Linked DNA regions of Loktanella sp. M215. The protein of the gene in region 2 interacts with the protein of the main gene of each other region in a pairwise test. Links are inferred from orthologs where the notes say so. Each region holds a gene or a part of one and is shown on either strand. Other genes may lie near its edges. The genes, in order: ftsH and hflK.

Region 1 (6,607 bases), 160 kb from region 2 along the record:
GCGCTGCCAAGGGCAATCTGGATCAGCATGGGTCATCCTTTGCGGGTCGCGGCGACCTTAGCACCGGCGCACCGATCGGCCAGCCGTCTTGTGCAGCACCGCTGCCTGTCCTACATCGGGCGCATGGCCAGCAAATCCGACAACAAGAACTACAAGGTCGTCGCCGAAAACCGGCGCGCCCGTTATGATTTCGAGATCCAGGAGGATCTGGAGGTCGGCATCATCCTGCACGGATCAGAGGTCAAATCCCTCCGCGTGGGCCAGTCGAACATTGCCGACAGCTATGCCTCCGTGGACAACGGCGAACTCTGGCTGACCAACAGCTATATCGCGCCCTACGAACAGGCCATGTTCGGGCACGAGGCACGCGCCAAGCGCAAGCTGCTGGTGAAATCCCGCGAACTCGCCCGCCTGTGGAACGCGACCAAGCGCGAGGGCATGACCCTTGTCCCGCTGGTCATGTACTTCAACGACCGCGGGTTGGTGAAGCTGAAGATCGCCATCGCCAAGGGCAAGAAAAACCACGACAAGCGCGCCTCTGACGCGAAACGCGACTGGGCGCGGCAGAAACAGCGCATCCTCAAGACGCACGACTGATCGCCGGAACTTGTGCTGGACCAAGCGCTGCGCTAGGCAGGAGCCGATCCGCAGCAGAGGTGCGCCATGCCAGAAACGTCCGACGATCCGCACACGCTGGTCAGCACCGACTGGCTGGCCGCCCACCTGAACGATCCCGACCTGCGCCTGCTCGACGCCTCGTGGCACATGCCGGACGCGGGCCGCGACGGGCGCGCCGAATATAAAGACACCCATATCCCCGGTGCCCGCTTCTTTGACATCGACGAGATCAGCGACGCCCGGTCCGAACTGCCCCACATGGCCCCCGCGACCGAAAAATTCATGTCCCGCATGCGTGCCATGGGCGTGGGCGACGGCCATCAGGTCGTGGTCTACGACAGCACGGGCCTGTTTTCCGCCGCCCGCGTCTGGTGGCTGTTCCGCCTGATGGGCAAGCGCGACGTCGCGGTCCTCGACGGTGGCCTGAAAAAATGGCTGGCCGAGGGACGCGAGACCGAGGACATGCCCCCCGTCATCCGCGACCGCCACATGACCACCAGCCGCCAGAACCAGATGGTGCGCGACGTGACACAGGTGGCCCGCGCGGCCAAGCTCGGCGATCACACGATCCTCGACGCGCGCGGCCCGGGCCGCTTCACGGGCGCGGAAAAGGAACCCCGCGCCGGCCTGCGCAGCGGCCATATCCCCGGCGCGCGCAACGTGCATTACGCGACGCTGCTGAACGCCGACGGCACGATGAAACCCGTCCCCGCCCTGCAAAAGGTCTTTGCCGAGGCCGGTGCCGATCTGACCAGACCGGTCATCACCACCTGCGGGTCCGGCGTGACCGCGGCGATCATCAATCTGGCGCTGGAACGGATCGGCAATACCGACCACGCGCTTTACGACGGGTCATGGTCCGAATGGGGCATGTATCCCGACCTTCCCATTGCAACCGGCCCTGCCGACTGAACAGGCCCTAAGGAAACCCGCGATGTTCCAGACGCTCAAGGCGCAACCCGCCGACAAGATCCTGTCCCTGATGCAGACCTACAAGGCGGACCCCCGCGACGACAAGATCGACCTTGGCGTCGGCGTCTACAAGGACGCCAGCGGCAACACGCCGGTCATGCGCGCGGTGAAAGAGGCAGAACGCCGCCTCGTCGCCGACCAGACCACCAAGGCCTACGTGGGCTTGGCCGGTGATCCGGCCTTTGCCGACGCGATGATCGACCTGCTGCTGTCGGACACCCTGCCCCGCGACCGCATCGCCGCCATCGCGACCCCCGGTGGCACCGGTGCGATCCGTCAGGCGCTGGAAATGGTCAAGCTCGCCGCGCCCGAGGCGACCGTCTGGATCAGCAACCCGACCTGGCCGAACCACCCGTCGATCATCAAGTTCCTCCGCATGAAGGTCCGTGAATACCGCTACTTTGACGAGGCCACGCGCGGCGTCGATTTCGACGGCATGATCGCCGATCTGGGCACCGTGGCCGAGGGCGACGTCGTCCTGCTGCACGGCTGCTGTCACAACCCGACCGGCGCCAACCCGACGGCGGACCAGTGGGACACCATCATCAAGACCCTGCAGGACGCAAAGGCCGTGCCGCTGGTCGACGTGGCCTATCAGGGCTTTGGCGACGGGCTGGAAGAAGACGCCGCCGCCACCCGCAAGATCGCGAGCGCCTTCCCGAACCTGATGATCGCAGCGTCGTGTTCCAAGAACTTCGGCATCTACCGCGAGCGGACCGGCATCCTGATGGGCATCGCCCGCGACGAGGCCGAGGCAAAGCTGACGCAGGCCAACCTCAACTTCCTGAACCGTCAGAACTACTCCTTCCCGCCCGATCACGGTGCCCGTGTCGTCACCACGATCCTGACCGACCCCGCCCTGCGCGCCGACTGGGAGGCGGAACTGGAAGACACCCGCAACACCATGCTCGACCTGCGCCAACAGCTCGCGGACGAGCTGCGCCGTCTGTCCAACGACGACCGCTTCGATTTCATCGCGGACCACCGCGGCATGTTCAGCCGCCTCGGCACGACCGAAGACAAGGTCGAGACGCTGCGCGCCGACCACGGCATCTACATGGTCAGCGACAGCCGCATGAACATCGCCGGCCTGAACGCCCAGACCGTGCCGATTCTGGCGCAGGCCATCGTCGACGCCGGTATCTGACGAACCGGGCCCGCCCGACAGGCGGGTCCGCACCACCCCTTGTATGCGGCCCGACGCGCGGGCGTCGCGTTTGAATCCTCCTGCACATCCGCTCTAGAACGGATCATGAACAGTCATTCCTTTACATTTGGTGAACACCGCCTGACGGCCCTGCCGTCGGGCGCGCTCTGGTGGGCCGACCGCCGCCTGCTCTGCATCTCGGACATGCACCTGTGCAAGTCGGACCGGATCGCGCGCCGCTCCGGACAAATGCTGCCGCCCTACGAGACTCAGGAGACCCTCTCGAAACTGGCGCATGATATCGCCTTGATGGCACCAGAGACCGTTCTTTGCCTCGGCGACAGCTTCGACGACCTGATGGCCGCCGAAAGCCTCTCGCCCACCGACACGGACACCCTCGCCAGCCTGCAGGCCGGGCGCCGCTGGCTCTGGCTCGAAGGGAACCACGATCCGGGTCCGCTGACCTTTGGCGGGACCCACCTGGCCGTCCACACCGACGGCGGTCTGACGTTCCGCCACATCGCAAGCCACACCGCGCTGGAAATCTCGGGACATTACCACCCGAAACACGCCATCCCCGGCGCGGGCGGCGCGCGCGCCTGCTTCCTCACCGACGGCACCCGCCTGATCCTGCCCGCGTTTGGTGCCTATACCGGCGGCCTGCGGGCGACGGACCCCGTCCTCGCCCGCCTCTTCACCGGACAGACCGTGGCGATCCTGACAGGGCACCGCGCGCTCTGCGTGCCGCTCGCCCGGTCAACGTCCGCAGCGCCGTCGCGGCGCCTGCGCCACAGCAAGCAGTAGCGCCCCACCCGCCCCTCAGGGGACGGTGGGCGGGGCGCCTTCGGGCGTCAGCCCGAACAGCGTCGTCGACCGTCCCCGTCAGGGACGCCAGACCCGCTGTCCGGGTACATGCAACACCAGCGTATCGCCCAGCCGCAGCGTGCCCGGGCGCTCGACCCAGGCGGTGACACCGCGCCGCCCGGCGGCCGCCGCCTTGAAGGCCTTGCCGTGTCCCGGTCGCGCCGCCTCGATCGTTCTGGCCACCAAAGTGCAAGGCTGGTTCAGCATGTCGACGCAAAGCGTCACACCGTCCGGCCCCTGCAGCCGCGACGACGGCGGCAGATGGGTGAAATCACCGATCCCGCTCACCACGACAGACGCACCAAGCCACGCCGGATCGACCGCCTCCAGCCCCAGCTTGTCGGCGATCACCGCAAGCTCCTCCGCGCTCACGATGCTGACCTGCCGCACGTTCCGGATCTCGGTCCCCTTGGGATACTGCGTCGTCACACGGCTGCAGGACGCCCGCGTCAGACCCGCATGCACCTCGCCGGTCATGCCGTCGAACCCCAGCGCCATCGCAGCCAGCGGCTCGCCTGCGATCTCGGGCGCATCCCGGTGCGGCACGCGACCCAGCCATGTCACGCGCCCCAGATACTCCGTCTTTTCCAGCGCCGGCATGACATCACTCCCAAATGCAAAAGGCCCCGTGCTTTGCAGCACGGGGCCCTTGATTAATCAACCCGGATCAGGCGGTCGGTTCCGGCTCCATCCCGCCGTCCGCCTTCGGCTGCTTGCGCGTCTTGGGCACTGAGGGGATCGCGTTCCCGCCAGACGGCGGCGTGTCGTCCAGATCCTCGCCCCGCTTCAGCGCCTCGCCGGCGATGACGCGCGTGATCTCGTTGCCGGTCAGCGTCTCGTATTCCAGCAGGCCCTGCGCCAGGCGCTCCAGATCGTCGCGCTTCTCGGTCAGGATGCGCATCGCGGTGTCATAGCCTTCCTGCACCAGCGATTTCACCTTGTCGTCGATGATCTTCTGGGTATCCGCCGAATGGTTCGTGCCGCCACCGTAGTTCCCCAGATAGGAGTTCTGCTCGTTGGCGTAATCCACGAAACCCAGCTCTTCGGCATAGCCGAACTGCGTGACCATCGCACGGGCGATCTTCGACACCTGCTGGATGTCAGACGATGCACCCGAGGTCACCTGATCCTTGCCGAACACCAGCTCCTCGGCCACACGGCCGCCCATCGCCATGGCGATCTTGGAGGTATACTTCGTGTAGCTCACCGACAACTGGTCCCGCTCCGGCAAGCTCAACACCAGACCCAGCGCACGGCCGCGCGGAATGATCGTCGCCTTGTGGATCGGGTCGTGCTGCGGCACGTTCAGGCCGACGACGGCGTGACCGGCTTCATGGTAGGCAGTCAGCTTCTTCTCGTCTTCGGTCATCACCATGCTGCGACGCTCCGCGCCCATCATGACCTTGTCTTTGGCCGATTCGAAGTCGATCATCGTCACGAACCGGCGTCCCACGCGGGCCGCCATCAGCGCGCTTTCGTTCACGAGGTTCGCAAGGTCAGCACCGGAGAAACCAGGTGTTCCGCGCGCGATGATGCGCAGGTCCACATCGGGACCCAGCGGCACCTTGCGCGCATGGACGCCAAGGATCTTCTCGCGGCCCTTGATGTCGGGATTCGGCACCGTGACCTGCCGGTCGAAACGACCGGGGCGCAGCAGCGCGGGGTCCAGCACGTCGGGCCGGTTGGTGGCCGCGATGATGATGATGCCCTCGTTCGCTTCGAAACCGTCCATCTCGACCAAGAGCTGGTTCAACGTCTGCTCGCGCTCGTCGTTGCCGCCACCGTAACCGGCACCACGGGACCGGCCCACGGCGTCGATTTCGTCGATGAAGACGATGCAGGGCGCGTTCTTCTTCGCCTGCTCGAACATGTCGCGCACCCGGCTGGCACCGACACCCACGAACATCTCGACAAAGTCGGAACCCGAGATCGTGAAGAACGGCACACCCGCCTCGCCCGCAATGGCGCGGGCCAGCAGCGTCTTACCGGTGCCCGGAGGGCCAACCAGCAGCGCACCCTTGGGGATCTTGCCACCCAGCCGGCTGAACTTCTGCGGGTTGCGCAGGAATTCGACGATCTCTTCCAGCTCGTCCTTCGCCTCGTCGATGCCCGCGACCTCGTCAAAGGTCACACGACCGTGCTTTTCGGTCAAAAGCTTTGCCTTGGACTTGCCAAAGCCCATCGCACCGCCTTTGCCGCCGCCCTGCATCCGGTTCATGAAGAACACCCAGACACCGATCAGCAGCACGAAGGGCAGCAGGCCGATCAGAAAGCTCGACAGCGGCGATTGTTCCTGGCTTTTCGCGGTGACGGGAATGTCGCGCGCGATCAGCAGGTTGGTGACTTCCGCATCCGCCGGCTTGATCGCGACATAGTCGCGACCGTCGGTGCCGCGATAGCGAACCTGCTCGCCATCCAGCGTGACGCTGCTGACCGAGTCGCTTTCAACGGCACTCACGAATTCGGAATAACTTTTGGAATTGCTCATCCCCGCATTGGTGCCGCCACTGAACAGATTGAACAGCGTCAGAACCAGCAGGAACAGGACGACCCAAAAGACGATGTTACGCGCGTTGCCCAATGGAAGGCTCCTTTGACATCGGAAATTACCGGCCGTCTACTAACAGACCGTTTATTGTCATGCAAAATAGACATTCCCGCGCGATCTTCAATGCGCAAGCAGCCGGTTCGGCAACTCTCCTCCCGGGGGATGGTGTTCCAGCACGTATCGGGGTCCGAACCGCAGCGGCTGACAGGCGACCAGACGGTCGCCGTCCCAGACCCCCGGCAGGCCCGCCAGTACCAGACGCGGCGCGCGCGGCGCGGGCTTTGCGGCGATCTGCGCCAGCCCCGCCTCGCCCAGCGCGCCCACGCTCAACCCTTTGATGTTGGGTCCGAAAACCCGCCACCGGCCGTCCCACAGGGGCTGGCTTTCGCCCACGGCGATCCGCCCCGCCACCCGTGCAGGCTCCCGCGCGATCCAGACGCGATCGCCGCGCGGCACCA
Region 2 (6,703 bases):
CGACGTTCGACACGACCGCGGACGACATGGCGAAACCGATGCCGATCGACCCGCCGTTCGGCGACAGGATCGCGGTGTTCACGCCGATGACTTCGCCGTCCATGTTGAACAGCGGCCCGCCAGAGTTGCCGCGGTTGATTGCGGCGTCGGTCTGGATGTAATCGTCATAGGTGCCCGACAGCGCCCGGTTGCGCGCCGACACGATGCCCGCACTGACCGAGAATCCTTGCCCCAGCGGGTTGCCCATCGCCAGCACCCAGTCGCCGACGCGCGCGCCGGTGGCGTTACTGTTGCCGAATTCCACGAATTGCAGCGGGCTGTCGTATTCGACCTTCAGCAGCGCGATATCCGTGTTGGTATCCGTGCCGACCAGCGTCGCCGGCAGTTGTTCCGCCGGTTGGCCGTCGCCCGGAAAGAACTCGATCTCGATCTCGTCGGCGCCTTCGATGACGTGGTTGTTCGTCACGATATAGCCGTCAGCCGAGATCACGAAGCCGGAGCCCAGCGCACTCGACCGGCGCGGCTGGCCACCGGGGCCGTTCTGCAGGTCGTTGAAGAAATCCTCGAACGGAGAGCCATCGGGCACGATGCCCTGCGGCCCTTCGCGACCCGCCACAGTCGTCGAGGTCGTGATGTTCACCACCGAAGGGCTGACCTGTGCGGCAAGATCGGCAAAGGTCAGCGGACGGCCGGCGACGGCCCCGGGCAGGGCCTGTGTCGTATCTGCGGTCGTCGTCTCGGGGTTGACCTGCGCGTGACCCGGCAGGGCCTGCGCCAGCACAAGCGCTGTCGTCAGCGCCAGACCGGTCAGGATGGGGCGGGGATCGGCGCGATGTTGGACTTTTGCCTGTGACCTCACGGGGCGGACTCCTTGGATGATTGACGCGTTGGCGCTGCTTTGACCTGAACCTAGGCTGCAAAACCGGCAACGCAAAGTCTGAATGCAGAAGCTGAACGGAACGTGACCTTTTGCCTCGAAACAGGCGGGATCATGCCCCGTCAACGGAAAGGGCCGGCGCGAACGCCGGCCCTTTTTATGATGTACGACCGATCAGGGATCAGTTCACGGGGGCCGGCGCGCCTGCATCGGCAGGTGCCGGTTCGGCCGCCGCCTCTGTGTCAGCGGGCGCCGCTGGGGCAGCAGGCGCGGCAGAGGCTTCCGGTGCAGCCGCAGGGGCGGGTGTCGCCGCCGGTGCGGCCGGGGCGGACGCCGCCGCCGCTCTGGCCTGATTGGCGGTCTGTCCCTGATCGGACTGCAGATAGTTGAAGAACTCTGAATCTGGGCTCAGCACCATCGACGACCGGCCCTGTGCGGCGAACCGCTCGTACGCCGTCATCGACCGGTAGAAGGCAAAGAACTCCGGGTCAGCGCCAAAGGCTTCGGCGAAGATGCCGTTACGCTCGGCGTCCGCCTCACCGCGGGTGATGTCGGCCTGACGCTGGGCGTCAGAGGTCAGCTCCACCACGGTGCGGTCGGCGGCGGCACGGGTCCGCTGGGCGGCCTCGTTACCGCGCGCAACCTCGTCTGCGGCCTCGCGGTCACGTTCCGCGATCATCCGCTCGTAGGTCGCATTCAGGTTTTCCGGCGGCAGGTCCGTGCGCTTCAGCCGCACGTCGATGACCTCCAGCCCCAGTCCCCGCGCTTCGGAGATGGCGTTGTTGCGGATGCGCAGCATCAGCGCCGCACGGTCCGTCGACAGGATGTCGTTGGACGCCACGGTGCCCAGCACGTTGCGGGTCGTGTCGCGCAGGATGCCGTCCAGACGACGGGCCGCGACTTCTTCGCCACCCGCACCGACAGCCTGCCGGAACTGGCGCACATCAACGATCCGGTAGCGGGCGAAGGCGTCGACAACCAGACGACGATCATCCGACGGCGTGACCTCCAGCGGGTCAAGGTCGCGCGACAGGATCCGGTCGTCGTAGGTCACGACGTTCTGGATGAACGGGATCTTGAACCCAAGGCCCGGCTCTTCCTTCACCTTCACGATCTGGCCGAATTGCAGGACCAGCGCCTTTTCACGCTCGTCCACGATGAAGACCGAGGAGATGGCGATCACAATGACGACCAGCAGAGCCGGCAGCAGATAAATGGATTTCCGCATCAGTTCGTCCCTCCGTTCGCAGGTGCCGCAGCCGGCGCATTGCGCTGGGTGTTTCCGCCCAGCTGGTTCAGCGGCAGATAGGGCACGACGCCCTGCCCGCCCTGGCTTTCGTCAAGCAGGATGATGTCCAACTCTCCCAGCACTTTTTCCATGGTTTCCAGATAAAGCCGCTTGCGCGTCACATCCGGTGCCTTCGCGTATTCCGTCAACACGGCAGAGAAGCGGCTCGCCTCACCGGCAGCCTCGTTCACGACCTGCGCGCGGTAGCCTTCGGCCTGCTCGATGGTCTGGGCAGCCTGACCGCGGGCTTCGGCTTCGACCCGGTTGGCATAGGCATCGGCGACGTTCTGCAACCGGTCACGCTCCTGCTCGGCGTCCTGCACCTTGCGGAAGGACGCGATAACGGGCTCTGGCGGGTCGGCCTTGTCGAAGTTCACACGCACGATGTTCACACCGGATTCGTAGCTGTCCAGCGTGCTCTGGATCTCGCTCTTCAGACGCTCTGCGATCGAACCGCGGTCGCGGTTCAGGATCGGCGCCAGCTGGCTTTGGGCGATGATCTCGCGCATCACGGATTCCGACACAGCCTCGATCGTCTGTTCGGGATCGGCGAGGTTGAACAGGAATTTCTGCGGATCGTTGATGTTCCAGACCACCTGAAAATCGATGTCCACGATATTCTCGTCACCCGTCAGCATCAGCCCCGCGTCCATGCCCGACCGGCTGGTGCCGATGTCGATGGACCGTTCGGACGTGACCGGCATCACTTCGCGCGTCACGAAAGGCCAGGGTGCGAAATTCAGGCCCGGCCCGTTGGTGGACATGTAGTCGCCCAGCAGCAGTTCGACCGATTGTTCCTCGGGCTTGACCGTATAGACCGACGCCACGACCCAGGCCACGACGACCGCCAGCACGCCAAGACCCACGGTCCCGCGCGTCAGGCGCGGACCACCGCCGCCGCCCGTGCCGTTCGATCCGGTCCCGCCACCGCGACCGCCCATCAGGACGCGCAGCTGTTCGCGGCCCCGGTTCATCAACTCGTCGATTTCGGGAATCTGAGGCCCCTCGCCCGGTCGGCGGGGTGGCCGTGGTGGCGGTGTCTTGCCGCCGTTCTTGTCACCCCGGTTGTCGTCGCCGCCGCCCCCCCAGGGGCCCCCGTTGTTGCCTGCCATCGTGTGTCAGTCTTCCTTGATGTTACGATCCTGTTCGGACCCGTTCATATGCAGATCGGGACACCGCCCCGAAAATTCAAGTTGTGCGCACCGGCTTGCGCATCGTGACCAGCTCTTCGGCCATGGTGGGATGGACCGCACAGGTGCGGTCGAAATCCTCTTTCGTCGCACCCATCTTGATCGCGATGGCCGCCATCTGGATCATCTCGCCCGCATGGTCCGCGACGATGTGACACCCCAGAACCTTGCGGGTCTCGGTGCTGACGATCAGCTTCATCAGCACACGCTGCGGCGTATCGAGGAAGGCCGTCTGCATCGGGCGGAATGCGGTGGAATAGATCTCGACACTCTCGCCCCGGCTGGTGGCATCGTCTTCCGTCTCTCCCACGGTGCCAAGTTCCGGCTGTGTAAAGACGGCGCTGGCAATCAGCGCGTGATCCACCGGCGTCGGGTTTCCCTTGAAGACGGTCTCGACAAAGGCCATCCCCTCGCGGATCGCCACGGGCGTCAGCTGAACCCGGTCGGTCACGTCGCCGATGGCATAGATCGAGGGCACGTTGGTCTGGCTGAACTCATCGACCACGATTTCCTTGTGTCGGCCAAGGTCCACGCCTGCGGCATCAAGACCAAGGTTGTCGGTGTTGGGCGCGCGGCCCGTGGCGAACAGGACGTAATCGAAGACCTTTTCGTCGCCATTCGTGGCCCGCGTCCAGATCGGACCGGCGGCGCGCCCATCGGTAAAGCTCTTGGGGTTGCTGGCCAAGGCATTCGTCTCGCCGGCCGGCGCGCCCATCGTCGCGGCAGGCTCTGCACCGGCGGCGGCGTCGGACCCTGTAGGCATCGGCCCGCGCGGGGCCTCGCCTGCAGGGCAAAGCTCTGTCACGGTTGTGCCCGTGTGCAGGTCGATCCCCCGGTGACGCATGGATTCCGCCAGCAAGCCGCGCGCCTCGTCGTCGAAACCTTTCAGGATCTGGGCGCCCCGATGATAGACCGTCACCTTCACGCCCAGCCCCGCCATGATGCAGGCAAATTCGCAGGCGATGTAGCCCCCACCGATAATCAGCAGCGTCTCAGGCAGCTTTTCCAACAGGAACATATCGTTGGACACGATCCCCAGATCGCAGTTTTCCATCTCGGGCCGGGTCGGGTGGCCGCCGGTCGCGATCAGGATGTGCTTGGCGGTCACGGTCTTGCCGTCACCAACCTGCACCGTATGCGCATCCTGCAGGACGGCGCGGCAGTCGTGGATATCCACGCCAGAGCCATCGAGCAGGTTGCGATAGACCTGTTCAAGCCGGTCCAGTTCCTTATGCAACTTTGTGCGGAACCGGTTCCAGTCGAAATCGCCCAGCGTCGCGTCCCAGCCATAGCCCTGCGCCTCTTCTACACGCTCGGCATAGCTTGACGCGTAGACCATCAGCTTCTTAGGCACGCAGCCCCGGATGACACAGGTGCCGCCCATGCGGCTTTCCTCGGCCAGACCGACCTTGGCGCCCGTCTCGGCTGCCATGCGCGCGGCCCGCACGCCGCCGGACCCGCCACCGATGACAAAAAGATCGTAGTCGAAAGACATCAAAAGGCCCCGTTGCAGCAAAATCCTGCGGCAACCTAGCCGCAACGGATCGGAAAGGCCAACGCCCCTTGCACAAACGTGACGGCTGCGGATCAGCCTTTCAGAAACGGGATCGGCAGCCCCGCGACATCGGCCAGCAGGACGAAATTCAACGTCAGCACCACGGCCGAGGCCGCAATGGCCAGCGTGCGCAACACCGGTCCGGTCACGAAATCCCCCATGACACTGCGGCGCGAGGTGAAGATGATCAGCGCGATCATCGGGATCGGCAGGGCGATGGACAGCACGACCTGACTTGCCACCAGCGCAGAGGTGACATTGACCCCCATCGCGACCACGATGAAGGCCGGCGCCATGGTGACGATCCGCCGCACCAGCAGCGGGATGTTCATGCGGATGAAGCCCTGCATGATCATCTGCCCCGCCATGGTCCCGACGACACTGGACGAGACGCCGGACGCGATCAGGCTGATCAAGAAGGCCGCCGCGGCAGCGCCGCCCAGCAGCGGCGTCAGCGTGTGATAGGCGGTCTCGATCTCGGCCACTTCGGGGTTGCCCGCGTGAAAGGCCGATGCCGCCATCATTACCATCGCGATGTTGATCATGCCCGCGACGGCAAGGGCCACCACGACCTCGATATTGGAAAAGCGCAGCACCTTGGCGCGTTCGACGTCGTTGTGGATCTTGACCCGCTGCTGCGTCAGGCCGGAATGCAGATAGATCGCATGCGGCATGACCGTCGCCCCGATGATTCCGACAGAGATCGTCAGCGCCGCAAGATCCGGCATCTGCGGCAACACGGCCCCCCGCGCCGCCTCGCCCCAGGCAATCGGCGCGATCAGAAGCTCGGCCAGATAGCACAGGCCGATCACGCCCACGAGCGTGCCCACCAGCAGTTCCATCGGGCGAAAGCCGCGGTTTTCCACCAGCAGCAGCGCATAGGTCACGATGGCCGTAATCCCCATGCCGACCATCAGCGGCAGGTTGAACAGCAAGGCCAGCCCGATGGCCCCGCCCAGAAACTCTGCCAGATCGGTTGCCATGGCCGCGATTTCCGACACGATCCACATGAACAGGACCGTCGGGCGCGAGAACCCGTCGCGGCAATGCTCTGCCAGGTTCTTGCCCGTGACGATCCCCAGCCGCGCCGACAGCGCCTGGAACAGCATCGCCACAAGGTTCGCCATGACCACAACCCACAGCAGGGCATAGCCATAGCCCGCCCCTGCCTGAATGTTCGTCGCATAGTTGCCGGGGTCCATATAGGCGACCGAGGCGATCACCGCAGGCCCCGCGAACACCAGCCACGACCGCGGCCCTTTCAGACGCCCCGCCAGCACGTCGGCCATGCGCTGCGACGTGCGGTCAGTCAGGGAAGAACTGGGCGTGGACATGTCGGTGGCGCACCTTGGAATGAGAATGGTTCGCAGCACCATATGCGCCGCGTTCCCGCCCCCGTCCAGTGCGCAGATGGAATGGCTGTCAGTCGCCCAGATCGGCGAACAGGTTATCACCGTCAAGAAAGTCGTACCGCGTCTCGTCGGTCTCGCCCTTGTTGATGTCGTGGACCTCGACCCGGCCATCGGCGTAACCGGTCACCACGATATCGCAGATATCGATGAACAATCCGTTTTCCACCACGCCGGGGATCTGGTTCAGCACCAGAGCCAACTGCCGCGCATTGCCGATGCGGTTCAGGTGCAGGTCCAGAATATGATTGCCCTCGTCCGTGACGAAAGGCGTCTGGCCGTTCATCCGCAGGGTCGAGGTCGATCCCATCACGTCAAGGCCGATCAGCGCCTCTTCGACCAGCACCTTGGAGGTTTGCCAGCCGAAGGGGATCACCTCGATCG

Evidence for each region.
Region 1: the proteins of hflK (region 2) and ftsH interact in binary tests that used the Escherichia coli proteins (3 or more experiments, as listed by UniProt). The link is inferred for Loktanella sp. M215 from one-to-one orthologs.

What each region holds. Positions count from the first base shown.
Region 1 is NZ_WMEA01000001.1:44,934-51,540, forward strand. The notes cover bases 3,726-6,607. They hold ftsH (ATP-dependent zinc metalloprotease FtsH), read right to left. Parts: upstream 6,183-6,607; coding sequence 4,269-6,182; downstream 3,726-4,268. Other genes in these bases: GLR48_RS00260 (MOSC domain-containing protein), read right to left, coding at 3,726-4,201; tilS (tRNA lysidine(34) synthetase TilS), read right to left, coding at 6,270-6,607. In the rest of the region: GLR48_RS00235 (ion channel), read right to left, coding at 1-29; SsrA-binding protein SmpB, read left to right, coding at 124-597; sseA (3-mercaptopyruvate sulfurtransferase), read left to right, coding at 664-1,530; GLR48_RS00250 (amino acid aminotransferase), read left to right, coding at 1,553-2,737; ligase-associated DNA damage response endonuclease PdeM, read left to right, coding at 2,843-3,541; more of GLR48_RS00260, read right to left, coding at 3,620-3,725. UniProt on the Escherichia coli protein: Acts as a processive, ATP-dependent zinc metallopeptidase for both cytoplasmic and membrane proteins. Plays a role in the quality control of integral membrane proteins.
Region 2 is NZ_WMEA01000001.1:204,248-210,950, forward strand. What follows is about bases 1,192-4,169. They hold hflK (FtsH protease activity modulator HflK), read right to left. Parts: upstream 3,278-4,169; coding sequence 2,105-3,277; downstream 1,192-2,104. Other genes in these bases: hflC (protease modulator HflC), read right to left, coding at 1,192-2,105; GLR48_RS01005 (FAD-dependent oxidoreductase), read right to left, coding at 3,354-4,169. In the rest of the region: GLR48_RS00990 (Do family serine endopeptidase), read right to left, coding at 1-859; more of hflC, read right to left, coding at 1,059-1,191; more of GLR48_RS01005, read right to left, coding at 4,170-4,850; GLR48_RS01010 (Nramp family divalent metal transporter), read right to left, coding at 4,943-6,244; ribose-5-phosphate isomerase RpiA, read right to left, coding at 6,333-6,703.